Regions from separate parts of the Gordonia marina genome, predicted to be linked through region 3. Evidence: riboswitches for the same ligand, from Rfam matches in the RefSeq annotation. Region 3 holds a riboswitch; each other region holds the start of a gene.
What was found. A riboswitch is a leader RNA that binds a small molecule or an ion and turns the genes downstream of it on or off. The one in region 3 is predicted to bind thiamine pyrophosphate.

Region 1 (7,655 bases), on a different contig from region 3:
CCCGACCACTTCGGCGAGGCCCCCGAGGAGCTCGGCGGCTGGCGCCGCGGCCGCGCCGACGAGCCGTCCTCTCCCGACTAGGCGGCGCGGGGAAGCCGCCTGCGAGAAGGGCGTTTCGACACGTCTCGGCTAGCGCCTCGACGGCTCAACGGGCTGCTAGCGGACGACCGGCCCGCTAGCAGCCCGCCCCGCCGGTGAGGAACGAAGTGACGAACCGTGTCGAAACGCCCCCAAGCCCTTCCGCCCAGTGAGCTGCCAACGCCACTCCCTCCGCCCAACGGGCCTTCCGCCCAGTGAGCTGCCAACGCCACTCCCTCCGCCCAACGGGCCTTCCGCCCAGTGAGCTGCCAACACCGCTCACTCCGCCCAACGGGCCCTCCGCCCAGTGAGCTGCCAACGCCGCTCACTCCGCCCAACGGGCCTTCCGCCCATTGAGCCGGACGGGCCCGCAAGGGCCCGGCCGTGTCGAAATGCCCACCGACGACGATCAGCAGTCCACGACCGGCGACGACGCCTGCGCCCAGAAACGCTTCGGGATCCGTCCCGCGCCCGCGGCAAGGTGCCCGGCGAGCACCGCATGCCGCATCGCCGACGCCATCGCGACCGGGTCGGCGGCGCGGGTGACCGCCGACGCCAGCAGCACCGCATCGCAGCCGAGTTCCATCGCGAGCGCCGCATCGCTGGCGGTGCCGATCCCGGCGTCGAGCACCACCGGAACCCCGGCCCGGGCGACGATCATCTCGATGTTGTGCGGGTTGGCTATCCCCAGCCCGGTGCCGATGGGCGAGCCGAGCGGCATCACCGCCGCCACCCCGGTGTCCTCCAGCCGGCGGGCCAGCACCGGATCGTCGTTGGTGTAGGCCATCACGGCGAAGCCGTCGGCGACGAGCGCGGCGGCGGCGTCGACCAGTTCCAGTGGATCGGGGAGCAGCGTACGCTCGTCGGCGACCACCTCCAGCTTCACCAGATCGGTCCCGAGCGCCTCGCGCGCGAGTTGCGCCACCAGCAGCGCCTCGGCGGCGGTGTGACAGCCCGCGGTGTTCGGCAGCACGTCGATGTTCAAGCGCCGCAGCAGATCCAGCACGCCGGTGCCCGAGCCCGGGCTCACCCGGCGCATGGCCACCGTGGTCAGTTCGGTACCGGAGGCCACCAGCGCCGCTTCGAGCACCGCGAGATTCGGTGCCCCGCCGGTCCCCATGATGAGCCGCGACGTCAGCCTCCGCCCGGCGACCACCAGGGCCTGCTCCGGCTCCGCCGAGGGATCAGCCACCCTGCACCGCCGTCAGCACGTCGACCACCGCGTATCGCCCGATCGGCTCGTCCCAGCGCGACCGCGGCCGCACCACGCCGTCGATCGCCACGGCCACCCCGCGCTCGGGCAGATCGAGCCGGGCCAGCAGCCCGGCCACGTCCGGTTCCCGATCGAAGGTCACCACCTCCCCGTTCACCGTCAGCTCGACGATGCCGTCCGCACCCATCGGTCGCTCCTCTCCTCTTGTGTCTCGACAACGTTCCCGAGCAGCCGGAGGACCCGTACCGCGGTGCCCGGGGCCAGCGCGATTCCGTTCCGCCCGTGCCCGGCGGCCACGACCGTCCGCTCGTCCACCCGCCGCACGATCGGCAGTCCATCGGCCGACATCGGCCGGATTCCCGCGGCGACCTCTGTGAGTTCGTAGGTGCGCAGGCCCGGGAACAGCTCGCAGGCGTCGCCCAGGAGGTCCGCGACGCCGCCGGCCTGCGGGGCGCGGTCACCGGCGTCGACCGCCTCGTACTGGGTCGCGCCCAGCACCAGGCCGTCCGGGCGCGGCACCAAGTACACGTTGCGCCCGTGCCAGCGAGCCCGGATCACATGCCGCGGCGGCGGCACCGACCACGACGTGCGCGTCAGTCGCAGGATCTCGCCCTTCTCCCCGCGCAGGCCGTCGAGACCGCCGGGGATCAGCGCGCTCGTGTCGAGCCCGGCGGTCACCAGGACCTGGTCCCCGGGCAGTCCGGCGAGCCCGGTCACCCGGGTGTCGTGGAACCGCACCCCGGCCTCGGTCAGGGCCGCGCGCAGCGCCGTGAGCAGTCTCCGGTTATCGACGGCGCCCTCCCCCGACAACCGGTAACCACCGGCCGGGGTGCGCGTCAGACCGGTCTCCGCGGCCCGCAAATCGGCCGCGGTGCATTCGGTCGTCGCACCGCCCGCCCACGGGACTCGGGCGCGCGCGAAGCCGACCGACTCATCGAGGTAGGCGCGGTCGGCGGCCGAACCGGCCACCAGCAGGGTGTCGGCGGCCGTGGAGACCCCCGGGTCGGCGAGCCTGGCGAGCAGTGCGGGCCAGCGGACCACCGAGTCGGCCGAGGCCGCCAGCAGTCCGTCCTCGCCCGGGTGCGCCTCGCCCAGACAGCCGAGCATCCCTCCGGCCACGTGCGCCGCCCGGCGCGCCGGGCCGTCGTCGTACACCCGCACCCGCCAGCCGGCATCGGCCGCGGCGAGCGCGCACGTCAGCCCGACGGCTCCGCCGCCGACGACGGTCAATTCTCGTTCCACGTTCAGACCTTCCTTCGCCGGCATTACCCGGATCAGGTACGACGGTCGGCGGGGGCGGCCCCGCGATCTCAGCCCGGCGATCCTCCGGGCACCCGTGTCGTTCTTGCGCTGCTCCTAGCCTACCGTCGTCAGCATGGACGCCCGCTCTCGCTTGGATTCCGCCCGCCTGTACCTGTGCACCGATGCGCGGCGCGAACGCGGCGACCTGCTCGAGTTCGTCGCCGCCGCGCTCGACGGCGGCGTCGACATCGTGCAGCTGCGCGACAAGGGGTCGGCCGGCGAGCAGCGGTTCGGCGTGCTGGAAGCCCGCGAGGAACTGGAGTCGCTCGCCGGGCTGCGCGAGCTGACCCACGCGGCCGGCGCGCTCCTCGCCGTGAACGACCGCGCCGACATCGCCGCCCTCGCCGGCGCCGACGTACTGCATCTCGGCCAGGGCGACGTGCCACCCGCGCTCGCCCGCCGCATCGTCGGACCCGACGTGGTGATCGGCCGGTCCACGCACGACGTGGCCCAACTCGCCGACGCGCTGGCCGACGACGCCGTCGACTACTTCTGCACCGGCCCCTGCTGGGCGACACCCACCAAACCCGGCCGTACCGCCACCGGCCTCGACCTGGTGCGCGCCGCCTCCGCGGCCACCCGCGAGCAGACCAAGCCCTGGTTCGCGATCGGCGGCATCGACCTGGCGCGGGTCCCGGAGACCGTCGCCGCGGGAGCCTCGCGGATCGTCGTCGTCCGGGCCCTGACCGCGGCGGCGGATCCGGCGGGCGCCGCGCATGCGCTGCGGTCGGCGTGTGAAACCACTTGCGCGTCGCGGCCGGAGGAGTAGGCTCTTCCCATCATGTCGTGGCAGAAGCTTCTTGTAACCCGCCGCAGCGGGGTCTGATTCAGACCGACCCCCCGCTGCGGGTTCGTCACTGCCTCCTGATCTCGGCTCCCTCGCTTCCTGAGCTTGTCGAAGGACTTTCGTCGGTCATTCAGATTTCGACCGGAAAGAAGCCCCGAGATGCCTACCGTTCGCAGTGCTCGCCCAAGCTGGCGGCATGATCACCATGAGGCCCCGGCCATGAGCGCCGGCCCGATCACCCTGGAACGACTGCACACCGAACCCGAGCCCGGCGACGCCATCCACTGCCGGGCCACCCTGACCGTCGACGAACGGCTGGTCGATCTGGAGGCCACCGCCTTCGGGACCATCGGCGCGATGAGCGAGATGCTGTACGGCCTGGGCGCCGGCGTCGAGATCGTCTCGCTCTACCACCAGAACGAAGGTCCGGCGGCACCCGACGGCTCCGGCGGCGAGGTCTCCGCGTATCTGATGTGCCGACGCGACGGCGCGTGCTGCTGGGCACACGGCCGGGCCGCGACCGGCGACGAGGCCACCATCCGCGCGCTGATCTCGGCCGCCAACCAGTTGACCGGCCGGCAGCGACGCGGCTGAGCGGCGCGCGGCCGGTCGGCCGTTCTCGTATGTCGGCCCACGAGGGGAATCTTCCCTCGTGGGCCGGTATTCGGCAGTGGCCGACGAACCGGAAGGGCACCCCGCGTCGTCAGCGCAGGCGCAGGCGCAGCGTCGGCCACGCGCTCCCGAAGCCGGGATGCAGCGGCAGGTCGCCGACACCGGACTCGGGCACCCAGCGCAGTTCGGCCGATTCGCCGTTCGCGGTGGTGGCGACCGGTTCGGGCACGCGCGCGATGACCGTCGTATAGGTCCAGCCGCTGACCGCCTCGTGGGTCACCTCGGACTCCAGGACCTCGATCAGGTCCCGGTCGATGCCGGCTTCCTCATGGGCTTCGCGGAGGGCCGCGTCGATCGCCGACTCGTGCGAGTCCCGGGCGCCGCCCGGGAGGCCCCAGGTGTCGCCCTGATGCGACCACACCGCGCGGTGCTGCAGCAGCACCCCGAGGCCGTCGCCGATCGGCGTGCACAGCAGGAGACCCGCGGCACCGTGCCGTCCCCAATACCGCGCGCCGTCGGGGTCGAAGACCCAGCCGTCGCCATCTCCGCGCACCCGAATCCTCCCTCCGCGACACTCTCCCCGACCACGCTACCGGGTGCGCGCGTACAGCACGCGGTTCCCGACTAGGGTTGGCATCGTCACGGAAGGGCGCGATCGTGAGTGGGCAGCAGTCGACGGTACGCAGTGCGCTGACGCATGCCGGTCGGAATGTGCTGCCGGAATCGGTGCAGGCCAATCCGCGCCTGCGGCAGGTGATCGCCGATCGGCGCGAGATCGCCGCGATGACCCGCGATCGCGTCACCTCACCGATCGCCGCGTTCAAGTTCTACGCGCTGACGACGCCCGGCAAACTGGTGGTGCTGCTGACCGCGCTCGTGTTGGCCTGCGGGCTCACCGGCTGGTATTCGTCGGTGTCCCTCAACCAGCGCAGCGACACCCTGGAATCACTGATCAACAGCAGCGAGCCCCTGGCCGAGTCGGCCGAGGTGCTCTACAGCTCGTTGTCGGTGGCCGATGCGGCCGCCAACTCGGCGTTCATCTCGGGCGGCCGGGAGTCCCCGGATCTGCGCAAGCTGTACTCCGACGCCATCGCCAGTTCGGGCACCGCGCTGGTGGCGTCCGCCGACGGCGGCGGACTGGCCTCCGAGACCGGCCCCGGCGCCGACGTCTCGGTGCGCGACGACCTGGACACGATGGCCGTCTCGATCCCGTCGTACACCGGCGTGATCGAGACCGCCCGCACCAACAACCGGCTCGGCAACCCGGTCGGCTCCGCTTATCTGGTGCAGGCGTCGAACATGATGCAGGTCGACATCCTGCCCGCCGCCAAGCGCCTGTACGACGAGCGCTCGACGGCCATCTCCGAACCGCAGCGCACCCTGACCGTGCCCCCGTGGGGCGTGTACGTCGCCCTGTTCACGACCATCGCGATGCTGATCGGTATCGGCCGCTATCTGGCACGACGCACCCGCCGCCATTTCAATCTGGGCCTGGTCGGCGCCGGCGCTGCGCTCATCATCGGCACGCTGTGGCTGCTGGTGACCGGGCTGACGTCCGTTGCCGCGGCCAACACGGCCAAGAACGACGGCGCCGAGCCCCTGCACGACCTGACCACCATGCGGATCCTCACCCAGCAGGCACGCTCGGCGGAGACGCTGAACCTGGTGCGCCGCTCCGATCCGGGCACCCTCGACCGCGACTTCAATTCCACGCTGACCCAGATCCGTAACCGCACCGCCTCGTTGATCGCCGAACATCCGGACGAGTCCGGCATCACCGATCCGCTCCGCAAGGTCCAGAACTCGCTCACCCAGTGGGAGCACGCGCACGCCGAGGTGAGTCAGCGGCTCGCGGCGGGCGACTTCGTCGGGGCCCGCGCCCTGACCATCGGCACCGGCGACATCAGCACGGCGACCGGGTACGACCAGGTCAACACCCAGTTGCTGCAGGCGATCGACCAGACGCGCGACACCTTCCGCAGCAACATCCACACCGCTCAGCAGTTGCTCGGGTACACCGGCACCGGGATCGGCTGGCTGTGCGTGGTCGCCGCGGTCGCCGCCGCGGCGGGCCTGTTCCCGCGCATCCGGGAGTATCGATGACCCGATTCGTCCGCCGCGCCACCGGGACCGCCTGCCTGGTCGTCGCCCTGTGCGTCGCCGTCGCCGGCTGCTCGTCGCAGGATCTGCGCGACACCGACCCGCCGACGACCGTCGCCCAGGTACCGACGCCGCCGGGCGCGTCGTTCGGCGCTCAGGCCCCCGAGGGCATCGACACCAGCGACTGCGATGCGACGGCGAGCCTGCGGCCGCCGGACACGATGCCCGAGCCCGGCCACATGCCGCCCGGTTCGACGATGGCCCGGATCGCCTCGCGCGGCCGGCTGGTCGTGGGCACCGACATCGGCAGCAATCCGCTGAGCTTCCGGGACCCGATCTCCGGCGACATCGAGGGCTTCGACGTGGACATCGCGCACTGGATCTCGCAGGCGATCTTCGGTGAGACCCGCATCGAGTACCGGATCCTGTCGACCGGCGACCGCGTCGCCGCACTGCGCGACGGCAGCGTCGACGTCGTCACCAAGTCGATGAGCATCACCTGCGACCGCCGCAAGTCGGTGGACTTCTCCGCCCCGTATTACGTGGCGTCCCAGCGCATCGCGGTCTACCGGAACTCCGGGATCGAGAGCATCGCGGGCCTGGCCCACAAATCGGTGTGCGCCACCCAGAACGCCACGTCGATCACCCGGGTGCAGCGCCGGGTCCCCAGCGCGAAGATCATCACCACCGAGAACTGGGCCGACTGCCTGGTGCTGATGCAGCAGGGGCAGGTCGACGCGATCGCCGGCGACGAGCCGCTGCTGTCCGGGATCGCGGCGCAGGATCCGTGGGTGCAGATCGTCGGCGACCCGTTCGGGACCGAGTACTACGGGGTGGGTATCCCGCTCGGCGAGAACGACATGGTGCGCTTCGTGAACGGTGTGCTGGAGCAGCGGCATGCCGACGGCAGCTGGCAGCAGTCGTACAACCAGTGGTTGTCGCAGCTGGGCCCGGCCGTCCCGCCGCCGGTGACCTATCGGGAGGAGGCACGATGACCGATCGGAAACCCGTCGAAGAGCCGGTCGGCACGGTCCGCACGCAGGCCACGCCGGTCGACGTGTTCGACGACGACTACCCGGCCACCCAGGCCACTCCCCCCATGTCGCTCGACGACCTGGACGACGACACCGACGTCGAGCCGGGCACCCAGGCGACGCCCGCGGGCCGCCTCTTCGACGACCCGGCGCTCCCCCACCGGCGGCCGCCGCGGAAGAGCACCGCCGCCGTGCACGACCGGCGGCTCGGCAGCGAGCTCGTCGCGCTGCCCGCGATGCGGGACATCGACCCGGCCGATGCGGTGCTGTCGAACCCGATCATCGTGGAGAGCAAGCGGTTCTGCTGGAACTGCGGGAAGCCGGTCGGGCGAGCATCCGGCCCCGACGAGGGGCCGCTGACCGGCTACTGTCCGCATTGCGGCTCCCGGTATTCGTTCGTTCCCGGCCTCGAACGCGGCACCATGGTCGCCGACCAGTACGAGATCGCCGGTGCCATCGCGCACGGCGGCATGGGATGGATCTATCTGGCCGTCGACCACAACGTCTCCGACCGGCCGGTGGTGCTCAA
Region 2 (7,655 bases), on a different contig from region 3:
GCGGCGGCCTCACTCACGGACGGATACCTGCCGCCGGACCCGGTGCGTCAGGCCGCCTACCGCGAGGCCGGACTGATGTCGGGCGCGCCCCTCTGGGCGCCCGCCGCGGCGTCCGCCGAGCGCACTCCGGACGCCCCGGCCGTCACCGATGCGGCGACCGGAACCACGCTGACCTACGGCGAGCTGTGGCGGGCGAGCGCGCGGCGCGCGGCCGGCTTCGCGGCGCTGGGCATCGAACCCGGCGACCGGGTGGTGGTGCAGCTGGGCAACTCGGCCGCCTTCGTGGTCACCGTGCTCGCTCTGCTCCGCGCCGGCGCCGCCCCGGTCCTGACCCTTCCGGCCCACCGGATCAACGAGATCGCGCACCTCGCGGCGGGGTCCGGCGCCGTCGCCTATGTCACCGAGGACGACCGCCGCGGCTACGACTACCGCGACCTCGCCGCCGAACTCCGCCGCCGGGTGCCCGGCGTCGCGCAGGTCCTGATCGACGGCGACTCCGGCGCCTTCGCTCCGCTCCCGGACGACGACCCCGCGCGCTGCCGGGACCACCGCGCCGACCCCGATCACCCCGCGCTGTTCCAGGTCTCCGGCGGTACCACCGGCCTGCCGAAGCTGATCGCGCGATCGCACAACGACTACGCCTACACCGCGCGCCGCTCGGCCGAGATCGCCGGCCTCACCGCCGCCGACGTCTACCTCGCCGCGCTGCCGGTGGCCCACAACTTCCCGATGGTCAGCCCCGGCCTGCTCGGTGCGCTCGACGTCGGCGCGCACACCGTGATGACCGGCAACCCCAGCCCGGACAGCGCTTTCGCGCTGATCGAGCGCTACCGCGTCACGGTGACCTCGCTGGTCCCGGCGCTCGCCCAGCTGTGGTGCGCCGCCACCGAGTGGGAGCCCGCCGACCTGTCGTCGCTGCGCCTGTTGCAGGTCGGCGGCGCCCGCCTCGCCGAATCCGATGCGATCGCCCTCGACGCCGCCCTGGGCGATGTGGTCCAGCAGGTCTTCGGCATGGCCGAGGGCTTCATCTGCTACACGCGACTCGACGATCCGCGCGAGCTGGTGCACGTGAGCCAGGGCGCGCCGATGTCGTCGTTCGACGAGGTGCGGATCGTCGACGACGACGGCCACGACGTCGCCGACGGTGAGGACGGCGAGCTGCTGGTGCGCGGGCCGACCGCACTGCGCGGCTACTACCGGGCCCCCGAACACAACGCCCGCAGCTTCACCCCGGACGGCTTCTACCGGTCCGGCGACCGCGTCCGCCGGCTGCCGTCCGGCCACCTCGCGGTGACCGGCCGGATCAAGGACACCATCATCCGCGCCGGGGAGAACGTCGCCGCCGACGACATCGAGGAGCACCTCCTCGCGCATCCGTCGGTGTGGCAGACCGCGGTCGTCGGCGTGCCCGACGACGCCCTCGGCGAGCGGATCTGCGCGGTGGTCGTGCCGTCCGGGCCGTCGTCGCGGCTGGACCTGCCCGCCGTGCGGGCGTTCCTCGCCGACCGCGGTCTGGCCGCTTTCAAGCTGCCCGACCGCCTGGAGTTCGCCACCGGCCTGCCGGTGACCGCGGTGGGCAAGGTCGACAAGGCCGCCGTCCGCGCCCGCCTCGGCGCCTGACCGCCGCCACCCCCGAGCCAGTCGGCATCGTCTCCGCGGCACCGGTCGAGACCCGAGTCACCGGCGACCGCCGCGCCCGTCCACGACCGCCGCGAATCCCGGTCGACGCCGGACCGCGGGCCGGGCGGCGGACCCCGGACAACTAGTTAGCGTAGGCTTACCTTTCAGTAGTGACGACACGGAGGGAGCCGACATGGCGACGCAGACCAAGACACCCGGCCGCGGCTGGCAGGGCGCGGTGATGAAGCTGATGGGCGCGGACGACTTCGAGATCATCGTCACGCGCACCGAGACCGTCACCGACCACTACCTCCGACTGGGCTTCACCGGCGGCGGACTGCTGGCCAAGATGCCCAAGCACCCGACCATGTGGATCCGTCTCTGGTTCGAGGATCACGGCGCGCTGCACCAGCGCGGCTACACCCTGGTCGATCCCGACCCGGACACCGACACCTTCGACATCGAATTCGCCATCCACGACGGCACCGCCGCGCGCTGGGCGCGCGGCGCCCAGCCCGGCGACACCCTCCAGGTGACGGTGATGGGCAGCGACTTCTCCCTCGACCCGGAACCCGCCGGCTGGCTGATCGCCGGCGACACCGCGTCGCTCCCGGCGATCAACTCGCTGCTCGACGCCCGCGACGCCGCCGGGTCGAGCGCCCCGGCGACCATCTGGTTCGAATACCAGCACGACGACGACCGCGACCTCGACGTCCACGTGAGCGAACACGACACGCTCACCTGGATCCGCCGGGAGAACGACGGCGCCGCGCTGGTCGACGCCGTCCGCGCGGCGGCGTTCGACGCATCCGGCCACCGCGGCTGGGTGGCGCTGGACAGCAAGAGCACCCGGGCGGTCACCGGAATCCTCCGCAACGACTTCCAGCTCGGCCGCAAGGGCGTGAAGTCCATGGCGTACTGGAAAGCCGGGAAGTCGTTCGCGTAGTCTCGGCAGTGCGCCGATACGCGCGCACACATCACACACGGGGGCTCTCGCGAACCGAGGGCTGAGAGGGCGACGGGCGGTCGCCGACCGCACGAACCTGTCCGGGTAATGCCGGCGTAGGGAGTCTGCCTTGAGCACCGCTGTCTCTGCATCCACCGTCACCCGCGGCCCCATCGAGGGCAGCACCAAGCAGTACCAGACCGTCGGCCACCTGCGCGTTCCGTCGCGCCGGGTGCACCTCACCAACGGCGACCACCTCGACCTGTACGACACCTCGGGCCCGTACACCGACGACGCCGCCGAGATCGATCTCGAGGCGGGTCTGGAGCCGGCCCGCGCGCAGTGGCACCGGCCCGGGCCCGTCCCCACCGAGCGCGGCCACACCGCGTCGACCCAGCTGGCCTGGGCGCGCGCGGGCATCGTCACCGACGAGATGGCCTTCATCGCCGCCCGCGAGGGCTGCGACCCCGAGCTGGTCCGCCGCGAGGTCGCGGAGGGCCGCGCGGTGATCCCGGCCAACCACCGGCACCCGGAGTCCGAGCCGATGATCATCGGCAAGGCCTTCGCGGTGAAGGTCAACGCGAACATCGGCAACTCGGCCGTCACCTCCTCCATCGCCGAGGAGGTGGAGAAGATGGTCTGGGCCACTCGCTGGGGCGCCGACACCATCATGGATCTGAGCACCGGCAAGGACATCCACGTCACCCGCGAGTGGATCATGCGGAACTCCCCGGTTCCGGTCGGCACCGTGCCGATGTACCAGGCGCTGGAGAAGGTCAAGGGCGATCCCGCCGCGCTGACCTGGGAGATCTACCGCGACACCGTCATCGAGCAGGCCGAGCAGGGCGTCGACTACATGACCGTGCACGCCGGGGTGCTGCTGCGTTACGTGCCGCTCACCGCGCGCCGGGTCACCGGGATCGTCTCCCGCGGCGGCTCGATCATGGCCGCGTGGTGCCTCGCCCACCACACCGAGAGCTTCCTGTACACGCACTTCGACGAGCTCTGCGAGATCTTCGCCCGCTACGACATCACCTTCTCCCTGGGCGACGGCCTGCGCCCCGGATCGATCGCCGACGCGAACGACGAGGCGCAGTTCGCCGAACTCCGGACCCTGGGCGAGCTAACGAAGATCGCCAAGAGCCACGGCGTGCAGGTGATGATCGAGGGCCCCGGCCACGTCCCGATGCACAAGATCGTCGAGAACGTCCGGCTCGAGGAGGAGCTCTGCGAGGAGGCGCCCTTCTACACGCTCGGCCCGCTCGCCACCGACATCGCGCCCGCCTACGACCACATCACCTCGGCGATCGGCGCCGCGATGATCGCGCAGGCCGGCACCGCCATGCTCTGCTACGTCACCCCGAAGGAGCACCTCGGGCTGCCCGACCGCGACGACGTCAAGGTCGGCGTGATCACCTACAAGATCGCCGCGCACTCCGCCGACCTGGCCAAGGGCCACCCCCGGGCGCAGGAGCGCGACGACGCCCTGTCCAAGGCGCGCTTCGAGTTCCGCTGGACCGACCAGTTCAACCTGGCGCTCGACCCGGACACCGCCCGCGAGTACCACGACGAGACGCTGCCCGCCGAGACCGCGAAGACGGCGCACTTCTGCTCGATGTGCGGCCCCAAGTTCTGCTCCATGCGGATCTCCGCCGATGTGCGCACATACGCGGAGGAGAACGGTCTGGTCACGCAGGAGGACATCGACCGCCGGATCGCCGCGGACATGGCCGCCAAGTCCGACGAGTTCCGCCGTTCCGGCAGCGAGATCTATCTGCCGGTGGAGGCGGTGTGACACCGGCGCCGCTCCCGCTGCCGCCGCCGGGCACGACACCGGTGCGCGTGCTGACCGTCGCCGGTTCGGACTCCGGCGGCGGCGCCGGAATCGAAGCCGACCTGCGCACCTTCGCGCTCGCCGGTGTGCACGGCTGCGTCGCGCTCACCGCGGTCACCGTGCAGAATTCGCTCGGGGTCACCGGGGTGCAGGAGGTCGTGCCGGAGATCGTCGCCGCGCAGATCGCGTCGGTCACCGCCGACATCGGCGTCGGTGCGGTCAAGACCGGGATGCTGGCGTCGTCGCCGATCATCGCGGCGGTCGCCGAGGCCTTCGACACCGCGGGCATCGGCGGGGCCGGACCGATCCCGCTGGTCGTGGACCCGGTCTGCGCCTCGATGCACGGCGACCCGCTGCTCGCCGACGACGCCCGCGCCACCCTCGTCGAACTGCTCTTTCCGCGCGCCACGCTGGTCACCCCGAATCTCGACGAGGCGCGGATTCTGACCGGCATCGACGTGGTCGACGACGCCTCCCAGCAGGCGGCGGCCCGGGAACTGCACCGGCTCGGCGCACGCTGGGCGCTGGTCAAGGGCGGTCATCTGCGGGGCAGCGACCGCAGCCCGGACCTGCTGTTCGACGGCGCGCGGTTCTCACTCCTGGACGCCCCCCGCGTGCCGACCGCCCACGACCACGGTGCCGGCGACACCCTCGCCGCGGCGACCGCGGCGGCGCTCGCCCATGGACGGAACGTCCCCGAGGCCGTCGCGTTCGGGAAGGACTGGGTGACGCAATGCCTGCGCGCCGCCTATCCGCTCGGCGCCGGGCACGGACCGGTCAGTCCGCTGGGCCGATTGTGGGCAGCGCCTCCCCGTTGAGCACCCGCACCCGCGCCTCCGTCGGACCGTAGCCCAGCCCGGCCCGGAACCGGCTGCGGAAGGCGGCCTCCGAGGCGAACCCACTCTGCCGGGCGAGCGCGCTGACCGACATCCGCGGTTGCGTTTCGAGGAGATCGACCGCGGCCTGCAACCGACGATCGGCGATGCGGGCGGCCAGCGACTGCTCGGTGGCCTCAAAGTAGCGATACACCTGCCGCCGGGACAGATGCAGCGCATCGGCGATCACGTCGACCCCGAAGTCCGGGTCGGAATAGTAGCGCTCGATCAGGTCCGCGACGGCCTCGCGGACGAACGCCGGGTCGGTGAGCTTGATGTCCCGCCCCGGCGACTCACTGAGTACCGAGATCACCAGGCCGAGCACGGCCTGCTCGGTCTCCGCCGATGGCTCCGCGATGACCCCGGTCGCGACCGACACGGCGAAACCGGCCAGGAACGCGGCCGTCGACCGGGCGAGCAGACTACTGGCGATATACGGCTGCTCCACCCGCTTGAGGACCCGCCGGCGCGTACCGAGAAGACGCCGCGGAATCAGGACGCCAGCCGCCGCCACGGGCCCGAACGCCGGCCCGAGATACTCGTCCGTATTGCTGGTGATGAGCAGTTCGCCGCGCCGGTAACGCAGCGGGTGGCCACTCCCCTCCAACTCAACGTCGCCAGGCTCGACGAGCGTCGCGACCATGAGGTCATCGTCTCGTTGACGGCCGCCGGCCTTCTTCCTGGTCAGCGTGTCCGGACTGCGCAGCGAGGCGAATGCCGACGTCAGAATACTCAATCGCCTCGTATGGACGATGACCTCGTATTTGGCAGAGACCGACGACGGCTGCGTGCTGGGCTCGATGCCCAGCAGCGCGATCGCTTCCTCCCCGGAGAGGTGGATATCCGGAGCTCCCACCTCGGTGCCCGCGATCGCGCGCAAACGTCGCCGCCATGCCGCGATGACGCGATCAGGAATCACCCGGCCAGGATCGCCGCGAACCCCATCGACAGCAACTCGATCTCGTCGTCTGTCGGCCCGCTTTCCCGACATCACTTCCGGTTCCAGCGCCAGCCCGGCAGGGAGATCGCGGACGAGACGAGGAAGCAGAGGCCACCGATGAAGGTGCCCCAGTTGGCGAGCGCCGCGTCGAGCGTGCCGCCGGTGTTGTCGACGAAGGCGCCGGCCGCCGCGACACCGAAGGCGATGCAGCCCCACAGGTTAACGTGCCCGGACCAGAAGTCCGGCAGGCGCGGCGACCAGAACGGATGCCCGGCGCGCCACAGGGCGAGCAGCACGAAGCCGCCGCTCAGGAGGAAGGCGACCGACCCGCCGGCGTCCGGGTTCCAGACCAGGTGCTGCTCGCCCTTCACGGTGTGCGCCATCAGCGCGGACGTCGTACTGACGTTGAACAACAGGGTGCCGAAGAACTGCGTCGAGGCCGCGAGCCACTCGGACCGGAACATCTGGCCCGGCTCATAGGACACCTTGACCATCATCGGACCGCTGAGCACCAGCTGAATCAGCGCACCGGCGGTGAAGAACCACGCACCGATGAAGTAGCTGAGGTTGGCCGCGTTCGCGCCGTTGCTCCCGAAGGCCGACTGGAACCCGGGTGCCGCGCCGAGCGCGAACAGCGCGGCGCCGATCATGAACAGCCAGCACTGCTTGGCCAGCGTCGGCGTCAGAATCCGGTTACCCACCCGCGATTCGTGCTGCTGAACATCCGACATGTCAGAAGGTCCTTCCCGTCACCCCCGAGGCACCGCCACCCCGGTCTGCCGTCTCTCCGCGCCCGCGGGCGTCACACCGACCACCGAAAGGGAGGGCGACGCGAACGCGTCACCCTCCCCCTCGACCGATGGGTCAGTGGTGGAAGCCGCCCTGGTGCTCCTCGTGCGGCATCGGGCCGTCGAGCTGCTCCAGGAACTTCACCTCGGTCTCGATGTCCGCCAGCAGCTTGGTCGCCAGATCACGGCTCAGGCCGTTGCGGACGACGATGCGCTGCAGCGTCACGTCGGCCAGGTCGTCGGCGAGCGGGTAGGCCGGCACCTGCCAGCCCTTCATCCGGAGACGATCCTGCAGGTCGTACAGGGTCCAGTTCGGGCTGGCGTCCTTCTTCAGGCGCCAGGCGAACACCGGGATGGTGTCACCGCGGGTCACCAGCTCGAACGGGCCCATGGCCTCGATCGCGGACGACAGGTACTGCGCGACGTCGAGCGAGTTCTGCTGGACGGCGCGGTAGCCTTCCTTGCCCAGACGCAGGAACTGGTAGTACTGCAGCAGCACCTGCGCGCCCGGGCGCGAGAAGTTGAGCGCCAGCGTGGGCATGTCGCCACCGAGGTAGGCGCAGTGGAACACCATGCTGTCGGGCAGGCGCTCATTGTTCCGCCAGGCGATCCAGCCGACACCCGGGTACACCAGGCCGAACTTATGGCCCGA
Region 3 (7,655 bases):
GTCCATCGCGGTGAACCACTGGCCGGCCAGCCGGAAGTCGCCCCACATCACCGAATCGGGGCGCACCGCACCGGTGGTCGTCGAATAGTCGACCACCATGCCGATCCCGGAATCGGGGAACAGACCGGTGTACTTGGTGATCGCCGCCCGCGCCCGGTTCTGCGCGGGGCCGCAGAACAGCAGCGACGGCATCACGAACGGGCGCGTCTCTCCGTCGGGATTGTTCAACAGCAGTTGCCAGGTGACGCCGTAGCGGTCGCGGACCCAGCCGTGGCGCGGGCTGAACGGGTACTCGCCGAGTTCCCGGACCACCTCGCCGCCGTCGACCAGGCCGGCCCACACCGCGTCGAGCGTGCCGGCGGCGTCGGGGTCGCGGTCGGGGTCGAAGTTCAGCAGGAAGGTGATCGACTCGTTGGGGCTGAATTCGGGCCCGGCGTTGATCAGCATCAGCTGGTAGCCGTCGATCACCACCTCGGCCATCAGTGGTTTCCCGGCCATCTCGCGCTGGAAGTCCGGCAGCCCCTCGTCGGGGTAGCGGGCGATCACCGCGCCCCGCGTGCGGGGGAAGACGGACGCGTAGAACGCCGCGGCCTCTTCGGCGGTGCCGTTGCACCAGATGTTCGGGACGATCTTCGCCATGGCGGCCTCCGGGCTCGAGTGGTGTGCGTCTCCATTGTGCGTGTCCGCCGTCACCGATTGTCGATCATGCCAACGTTCGTTGTATCGTTTGGGCCATGAGCAGCGTGGCCGACCTCGGGGCTCGACGACTCTCCGCCGTCGCCGATCAGGCATCGTCACTGGTCAACCGTGCCGCCGATGCGGCGACCCAGGCCGCAGCGCGCCCGGCGAGCAAGGCCCTCGAGGTGGCCCGCTCCTACGCGCCGGTGCAGCCGCCGCAGATTCCCGCCGAGGGCGTGAGCGCCGCCAACAAGCTGCTCCGCCAGCTCGGCATCAACGCCTTCACCCCCACGCTCGGTTTCAGCACCGATCTGACGCTCCCGATCGGCGTCGGCGGCGCCGTGGCCGGCCCGTACACGCCGGGCGTCGGCAACCTCAGCGTCGCCGGTTTCAGTCTCAACGCGGTCCGCCGCGGTGAGATCCTCTGCGGATTCGTGCCGGTCGGCGGGATCTTCGCCGATTTCGGCGACAAGTCGGGCATCCATGTCGCCTGGCTGAACCTGAACACGCTGCGCGGCGGGTTCGACACCCCGCTCGGCGGTCTCATCGACACCGTGCTCGACGCCGTCGTCAGCCATGCCAAGGCCGCCCCGATCCCGGCGACGGCCTACTCCACGCCCGTCAGCGCCCTCAAACGCGCCCTCGCGGTGATCCCGTCGAACGGGGTGCGCGGCGGCGTCGTCGAAACCGGTCCCGGCCTGGTGCTCTGCGCCATCTACGGCACCGTCAAACGCGGCGGCACCACGTACGTGTTCTTCCCGTCGTTCGGTCTCACCGAAGCGCACTGAACCCGGCTCAGCCCTTCACCAGGCCGCCGTCGACGATCAGGTTCTGACCGGTCACTCCGCGCGCCCACGGCGAGGCGAAGAACAGTGCGGCGTCGGCGAGCTGTTCCGGCGTCGTGACCGTACGCAGCGGGGTGCCCGCGGCGATGGCATCGAACACCGGCTCCGGGGTGGCCGCCGACGCATCCGTGGTGCGGAGCAGTCCGCCCGAGATCATGTTGACCGTGATTCCGCGCGGTCCGAGATCGTCGGCAAAGGTCCGCGTCAGCGAGAGCAGCGCCGCCTTCGCGGCGGTGTAGTCGTGGTAGGGCACCACGGGATGCTGGAACAGGTTGGTGCCGATATTGATCACCCGGCCGAAGCCCGCGTCGGCCATAGCCGGCACGGCCGACTGAATCACGTTGAGCGAGCCTTCCACGGAACCGGCGAACTGAGCCGCGAACTCCGGGTATCCGATGGTGTCCGCGGGTGATCGGGCGTCGCCGTTGAAGGTGAAGTGGGCGAGAGCATTGTTGACGACCGTGGTCACCGGTTCACCGAAGTGATCGGCCGCGCCGGCCATCATCGCCTCGACGTCCGCGCGGTCGCGGACGTCGGCACGCACCGGCAGCGCCGACGCCGGGAACTCGGCGGCAAGCGCCTCGGCCGCACGCTTCGACGAGTGGTAGTCGATCACCACGCGGGCGCCTTCGCGGAGGAAGGCGCGGCTCAGGGCGGCGCCGAGTCCTCGCGCGCCGCCGGTCACGACGACGATCTGTTCAGACAGGGACCGTACCGGGAATGCCATATCGGGTGCCTCTCGGGCGTCGGGCGAGAGACTGCCGTGTCGCCCGGCGCCGACCGGGCCGCAGTGACGACCCGCAGATCATCGCGGAACGCCGAACGTGACAATCCCTTCGCCAGTGCTAACTGGATCAGGTTCGACGGGTGTCATCTCAGCCGATGCACGCTCCGGAGAGAGCGCGACCGGCACCCCGTGTCGCTCCGCCATCCCATCACGGACGCCGCCGTCGCACAAGGCGGTCGGTCGCACGGAAACTCAGACCTCCAGCGCCACCTGGGCGATCAGCGCCGGGATGTCCGGATCGTCGTAGGTGAACCGGGTGCCCTCCACCGTGCCCTCGACCCGCTCGATGCCGTTCAGCAGGCACTGCCACTGGTCGTCCGACAGGTCGGCGAGCACGGTCGACGCCGGCACTCCCGCGGCAGCGGCGACGTCGGCCGCGTACTGCTCGGGCGAATTGCGGCCGTCACCGTGCGGCGCGTACTTCTGGAACGTCGCCTCGATGGTGCGGGGCAGGTAGCCGTTCCGTTGCAGCCACGGGCGGATCGCCGCGAAGCCGGTGTCGTGATCCGGGAAGATCATGAAGTCGTGCCAGTTCAGCTTGCCGGGGAACTGATCGTACGAGCCCCCGTCGCTGGTCAGGTTCCCCGGATTGTTGTTGAGCCACGCGTAGGTCCCCTTCCCGCCGAGCAACTGCGGCTGCCCCATGCGCAGTTCGGTGTCGTACAGGACGACGTTGAAGATGTGCTTGCCGTTGTCGCAGTAGTCGTTCCGGTCGCCCGGGTTGGACGTCGGGAACCAGGTGCGGCGCGGGATGTTCCGCGCCGTGCAGACCTGCGGCCCCGCGATGGCCCGGTCGTTGCCCTGGCCGTCGTAGTACCAGAGGTGATCGCCGGCCACGAGCGGCACGGGCGGCTGACCCGTCGCATCGATGACCGCACCGATCTTCGCGAGCGTCGCTCCGCCCGGGTCCACCCGGCCGTCCGCGACGGGCAGGTCCTGCAGTTCCTGGAATCGTTCGATCGCGGCGATCAGCTCATCGGGCGTCGACGGCTGCTCCGCCGCCCCGCCCCGATCCGGCCCGATCTCGGCCAACGCCGCTCCGATGCTCTCGACGTCCGCCGGGAAGTTCTTGCCGCCGCGCCCGACGCTGCCCGCAATGGTGATCGTTGTCATGTCTTCCTCCTGGTGATTCAGCTGTTCCGGTTGTTCGGTGTGGTGTCGTCGAAGCGCAGGCCGGACGAGGCCTCCCCGCGCCACAGGTCTTTCTGCCGACCCCGCCAGACCCAGGTCCGGCCGTCCGGGGTGCGGCAGAGCTGGTCCTGCACCCGGACGCGAATGCCCTCCGGCGGGATCTCCTCGTCCCGGATTCCGCGGCCACGCAGTTCGGCGACCAGGTCGCCGAACGCGGAGCGCAGCTCGTCGGTGGCCGTGTCGAACATCCGCGCGGGCAGCAGGAACCGGCCGTCGTTCGGCTGGGTCGCCACCAGCGGGGTCCAGCTCCGCGGGACGGGCGTCGAGAGCCGCCACACCAGTTCGGCGTCCGCGCTGTTCGCCGGTGGTGGCTCGAAGTCGGCGAGCGACCAGTCCCGGGTCACCGGCCGTCCACTCGGCCCCGGCACCGCCTGTTCGACGGCCCAGGCCAGGTTGGCCCCCTCGTCGCGCTGGAAGCACACGTCCTCACTCGGCGCCGAGGTCAGCGAGGCGAGCACGCTCGGGAGCACCGCGATGTACGACGGCGCCGAGCCCGCCCCACCGTCGGGCTCGGCGCGGTACTGCCGCCCGAAGCGGCTCGTCTGCTCGCCCGCCGCGGTGCCGGCCAGGGTCGCGAACCCGAAAGTGTCGCGCACCACCACCCAGTCCACCCGGGCGACCGCCCCGACCGGCACCTCCACCGGTGCGAGATACCAGTCGGGGCTGAACACCGTGGCGAAGTCGACGGCGAGGATCTTGACCAGGTCGGTCGACCCGCCACCGACCCGGCCGAGACTCACCCGGCGGTCCTCGAACTCCCAGAACCGGTCGGCGGGCATCGACGGATAGCTCAGCGGTGCCGGCAGCAGCGACACGATGCGCGTCCCGGTACCGGGACCGCCGGTCAGGTCGGCGGCCCAGTCCGGCACCGGATCCACGGCGTCGACCTGCGCCCACGACACTCCGCTGCCGTCGTATTCGCTTCCGGCGAGCACGACCGGTCCGGTCGGCTCGGCGACCCCCGTTCCGCCGTCGGGAAGCGGCGGGGCGGCGAGCGCGAACGAGTACTCCAGCCGGTCGCCGATCCAGCTGTCCGGCGCCGCGACGGCACCGATGCCCCATTCGGCGTCCATCGCCGTCCGCCACCGCGCGACCACCTCCGCGAGGTCGGCGCCGCTGTCGCCGGTCACTTCCGGGGGCAGGCCGCCGTGCTGGTCGAGGTACGCGAGGACTCGGACGCCGTCGACGGTCCGCGATCCGGTCAGAAGGGTGCGGTACAGGTCGTCATCGGGGCCGGCGGCCTCCGCCGGGCGCGTGGTCTCGGAAATGAAGGCGAACGCCGGATAGTCCCGGATCCGCTCGGCGGCGGCCGGATCGGCTTCGGCGACGCGGTCGAGAAGCGCCCGGCCCGCGCGGACCGCCGCCGCCCACGGTGTGCGCGCGGGATCGTCGGGAGTGAGCGTGTTCTGGCGTTCCACGAGCCGTTCGACGGGTTCGCCGTCCTCCGCGAGGTCCACCGTCGTGGCCGGGCCGCTGCCCGACGCCCGGAAGCGTGCGAACGGCGACCAGCTCGCCTGGACGTCGAGCGAAACGGGGGTGCCGCCGTCGTCGCCGGTCAGCTCGCCCAGTTGCCACTGCCGGAGCAGGAACCAGAGCGGATCGGCGACGGCCGCGGCCAGTCCCTCGTCGACGGCGGTGGTGGCGCAGTGCGGTTCGATGCGGGCCCAGCTCATCACCGGACTCCTTTCAGGAGATTGGCCTTGCGGACCGCGTTCGGGATGTCGAGGCGGAGAAGCGGCCCGGAGGTGGTCGGCACCAGCGAGTCGATGCTCGGGTCCGGGTTGCCCACCGGCAGGTAGGTGAGCGGCAGGTAGGCGTCGAGTCCGACGGTCTCCAGCGCGGTCAGATCCACCGACCGCAGCCGCGCCAGGTCCATCGCCTCGTGAACGGTCTCGGTGAGCAGGTCGCTCCCCCAGCTTCCGGCGGCGGCCGGCTGGACGGCCAGCAGGATCGACTGCGGCGGGCGCGCGTTCGGCGCGTTGTAGTGCACGGCCAGCCCGGTGGTGACGGTCGGTTCCGGCAGCACCTCGGCCACCTCGTCGAGCACCAGGCCGTGCAGCGTGCCGGGTCCCGGATCGCCGGCGACGACGACGTGCGCGGTCGGCTCGGCCGGACGGCGCCAGCGGCGGAGCTCGTTGACCGGGCCGTCGCCGTCGTTCTCGGCCGGCCCGAGCGGCCCGCCGAGCCACGCGAGACCGTCCTCGCACGGGAGGTGATGCGGTATCAGGCCACCGGCCGCCCGCCCGGCGGCCTGCTGGAAGAGCCGCAGGTCGTCGTAGGCGGCGAGCGGACCGCGCACCCGTCCGAGGCGGGCGAGCCATTCGCTCACCTCGTGCGGCGCGACGCCGGGCACCCGGCGCTCCGCGAGCCCGTGGTCCACCGCGATCGCCGGGACCACGGCCTCGCCGCCGAGCCTGCGCACGATCTTGGTGAGGACAGTCAGCGCCGACGGATGGTGGGCCAGGAGTTCCAGGCCGCGTGCCGCGTTCGCGGTGTCGACGGCCCGGTCGAGCGGGGACACCCCGGGCGGCAGCGCCGCGGCGTCCGGCTGGGCGCGCTGCACCTCGTCGAGCACATCGAGAACGAGTTGCTGCGCGGCGATCGCGCAGGTCAGTGCGGCCTCGGTGGTGACGGTGCCGCCGGTGGCCTCGGCGGCCGCGGGCAGTGCTCCGGGGATCGCCCAGCCGCGCAGCGGCGCGATCAGCGCGACGGGCACCCGCGGCGGCTGCTGTCCGTCCGGGCCGGGTGCGGTGGCCGTCGACACCGCCGCTGCCGCGGCCGCCAGCGCGCTCACCTGCGCGGCGATCTCGCCGGCGATCCGGGTCAGCTCGCCGACGGCCGGTCCCGGCACCTCGGCCACCACGCCGGCCGTCTCGGCGGTCGCCGGCTGATCGGGCAGGACCACGTCGGCGGGGATCACCGGCCGGGCCGTCGACAGCGTCCGGTAGATCGCCTCGGCCATGGCCAGCGTCGTCTCCGGGAGTTCGGCCCGCGCGGCGATCCGCCGCCGCTCACCGCCGCGGACCGACTCGCAGACCACGTCGAGTGCGCAGAGGCCGAGGGTGTCGAGGGTCGACTGTTCGGTACCGCGGGTGATCGGGATCCCGGTGGCGGCACCGAGGATCGAGCGGACCCAGCGCTCGGTCTCCGCGGCCAGCCGGGCGCGCGGCGCGTCGTCGCGCCAGCCCGCATCGTCCGGCGACGCCGGGCGGTCCAGGGCCAGGATCACCCGGTGAGTGATCGTGAGACCCGATCGCGGCTCGTCGGCGACCTGCGGGCGGGGCGCGTGGGCACCCTGGGCCAGCGCCGTGAACGACCCCGCCGCGTTCTCGATCCGGCCGTTGGCCAGCTGGTAGACGCCGTCGGCGAGCAGCAGGTCGGACATCGAGTCCACCACCTCGGTGAGTTCGGCGCGGGCCGCGCGCAGCGCGGCCGCCGACGACGGGTCGCCGCCGAGCGCCGCGATCTCGGCATCGGTGGCCCGGTGCAGCGCGAGGCCGTCGAGCACCGCCGACGGGGCCGCATCGGGGGTGGTGGCCGACGGCGGTGTCCGTGGGAATCGCGCACGCAAGTCGGCGATCAGCGCGTACGCCTTCCGCTCCTGCAGCACGCGTTCGGCGCGGTAGCCGAGCAGCGCGTCCAGGCTCTGTCCTTGCGCGAGGGCATCGAACAGGTCGAGCGCCAGCCGGGTACGCCGGGACGTCAGGTCGATCTTGGCGAGCGGGTCGGCCGCGTCCGATGCCGCCAGTTCCCCGGCGCGCAGCACTCCCGAGGTGATCGCCTGCGGGATCGACGGCGCGTGGACGAAGCCGGCGCCGGCACGGGGCGCACGCATCGGCGACGCCGGGCCGGCCGGTTCGCCACCGGCGAGGTGGTCGGCCCAGCCGTTCGGTGCCGTCGCCGGCACCACCGGCTCGGGGGCCAGGTCGAGCAGGACTCCCCATGCCCCGAGGTGGGTGCCGGTCGCGGCGGTGGCGCGCTGCGCGGTGAGCCGGGCCGACGCGAGGGAGGTGTACCAGGCGTCGAGCCGGGTCGCGGTGATGTCCAGCGCCTCACCGACCAGTCGTTCCCAGTCGTCGGTGGTGTAGCCGTGCGCCTCGGCGAGCGTGCACAGCGTGGTCAGGGCCCGGCGCGAGGAGCCGTTGTTCACCGCG

Region 1: another riboswitch for thiamine pyrophosphate. It lies ahead of ACSEEN_RS18365 (FAD-dependent oxidoreductase); the one in region 3 lies ahead of ACSEEN_RS17425 (3-oxoacyl-ACP reductase).
Region 2: another riboswitch for thiamine pyrophosphate. It lies ahead of thiC (phosphomethylpyrimidine synthase ThiC); the one in region 3 lies ahead of ACSEEN_RS17425 (3-oxoacyl-ACP reductase).

What each region holds. Positions count from the first base shown of each region.
Region 1 is NZ_JBPSDN010000039.1:7,507-15,161, reverse strand. Features, by position in the region: gene ACSEEN_RS18380 (EamA/RhaT family transporter) at 1-81, shown strand, start outside; gene ACSEEN_RS18375 (thiazole synthase) at 488-1,270, opposite strand; gene thiS (sulfur carrier protein ThiS) at 1,263-1,478, opposite strand; gene ACSEEN_RS18365 (FAD-dependent oxidoreductase) at 1,451-2,557, opposite strand; TPP riboswitch at 2,526-2,638, opposite strand; gene thiE (thiamine phosphate synthase) at 2,667-3,362, shown strand; gene ACSEEN_RS18355 (2-isopropylmalate synthase) at 3,600-3,974, shown strand; gene ACSEEN_RS18350 (NUDIX hydrolase) at 4,084-4,545, opposite strand; gene ACSEEN_RS18345 (GlnX family signal transduction membrane protein) at 4,650-6,095, shown strand; gene ACSEEN_RS18340 (glutamate ABC transporter substrate-binding protein) at 6,092-7,087, shown strand; gene ACSEEN_RS18335 (serine/threonine-protein kinase) at 7,084-7,655, shown strand, end outside.
Region 2 is NZ_JBPSDN010000009.1:94,373-102,027, forward strand. Features, by position in the region: gene ACSEEN_RS07705 ((2,3-dihydroxybenzoyl)adenylate synthase) at 1-1,620, shown strand, start outside; gene ACSEEN_RS07710 (siderophore-interacting protein) at 1,814-2,566, shown strand; TPP riboswitch at 2,594-2,706, shown strand; gene thiC (phosphomethylpyrimidine synthase ThiC) at 2,697-4,361, shown strand; gene thiD (bifunctional hydroxymethylpyrimidine kinase/phosphomethylpyrimidine kinase) at 4,358-5,218, shown strand; gene ACSEEN_RS07725 (helix-turn-helix domain-containing protein) at 5,178-6,194, opposite strand; gene ACSEEN_RS07730 (hypothetical protein) at 6,266-6,946, opposite strand; gene gad (glutamate decarboxylase) at 7,080-7,655, opposite strand, start outside.
Region 3 is NZ_JBPSDN010000034.1:11,406-19,060, reverse strand. Features, by position in the region: gene ACSEEN_RS17435 (VOC family protein) at 1-639, opposite strand, end outside; gene ACSEEN_RS17430 (hypothetical protein) at 735-1,466, shown strand; gene ACSEEN_RS17425 (3-oxoacyl-ACP reductase) at 1,474-2,250, opposite strand; TPP riboswitch at 2,337-2,450, opposite strand; gene ACSEEN_RS17420 (hypothetical protein) at 2,503-3,423, opposite strand; gene ACSEEN_RS17415 (hypothetical protein) at 3,441-5,174, opposite strand; gene ACSEEN_RS17410 (hypothetical protein) at 5,174-7,655, opposite strand, start outside.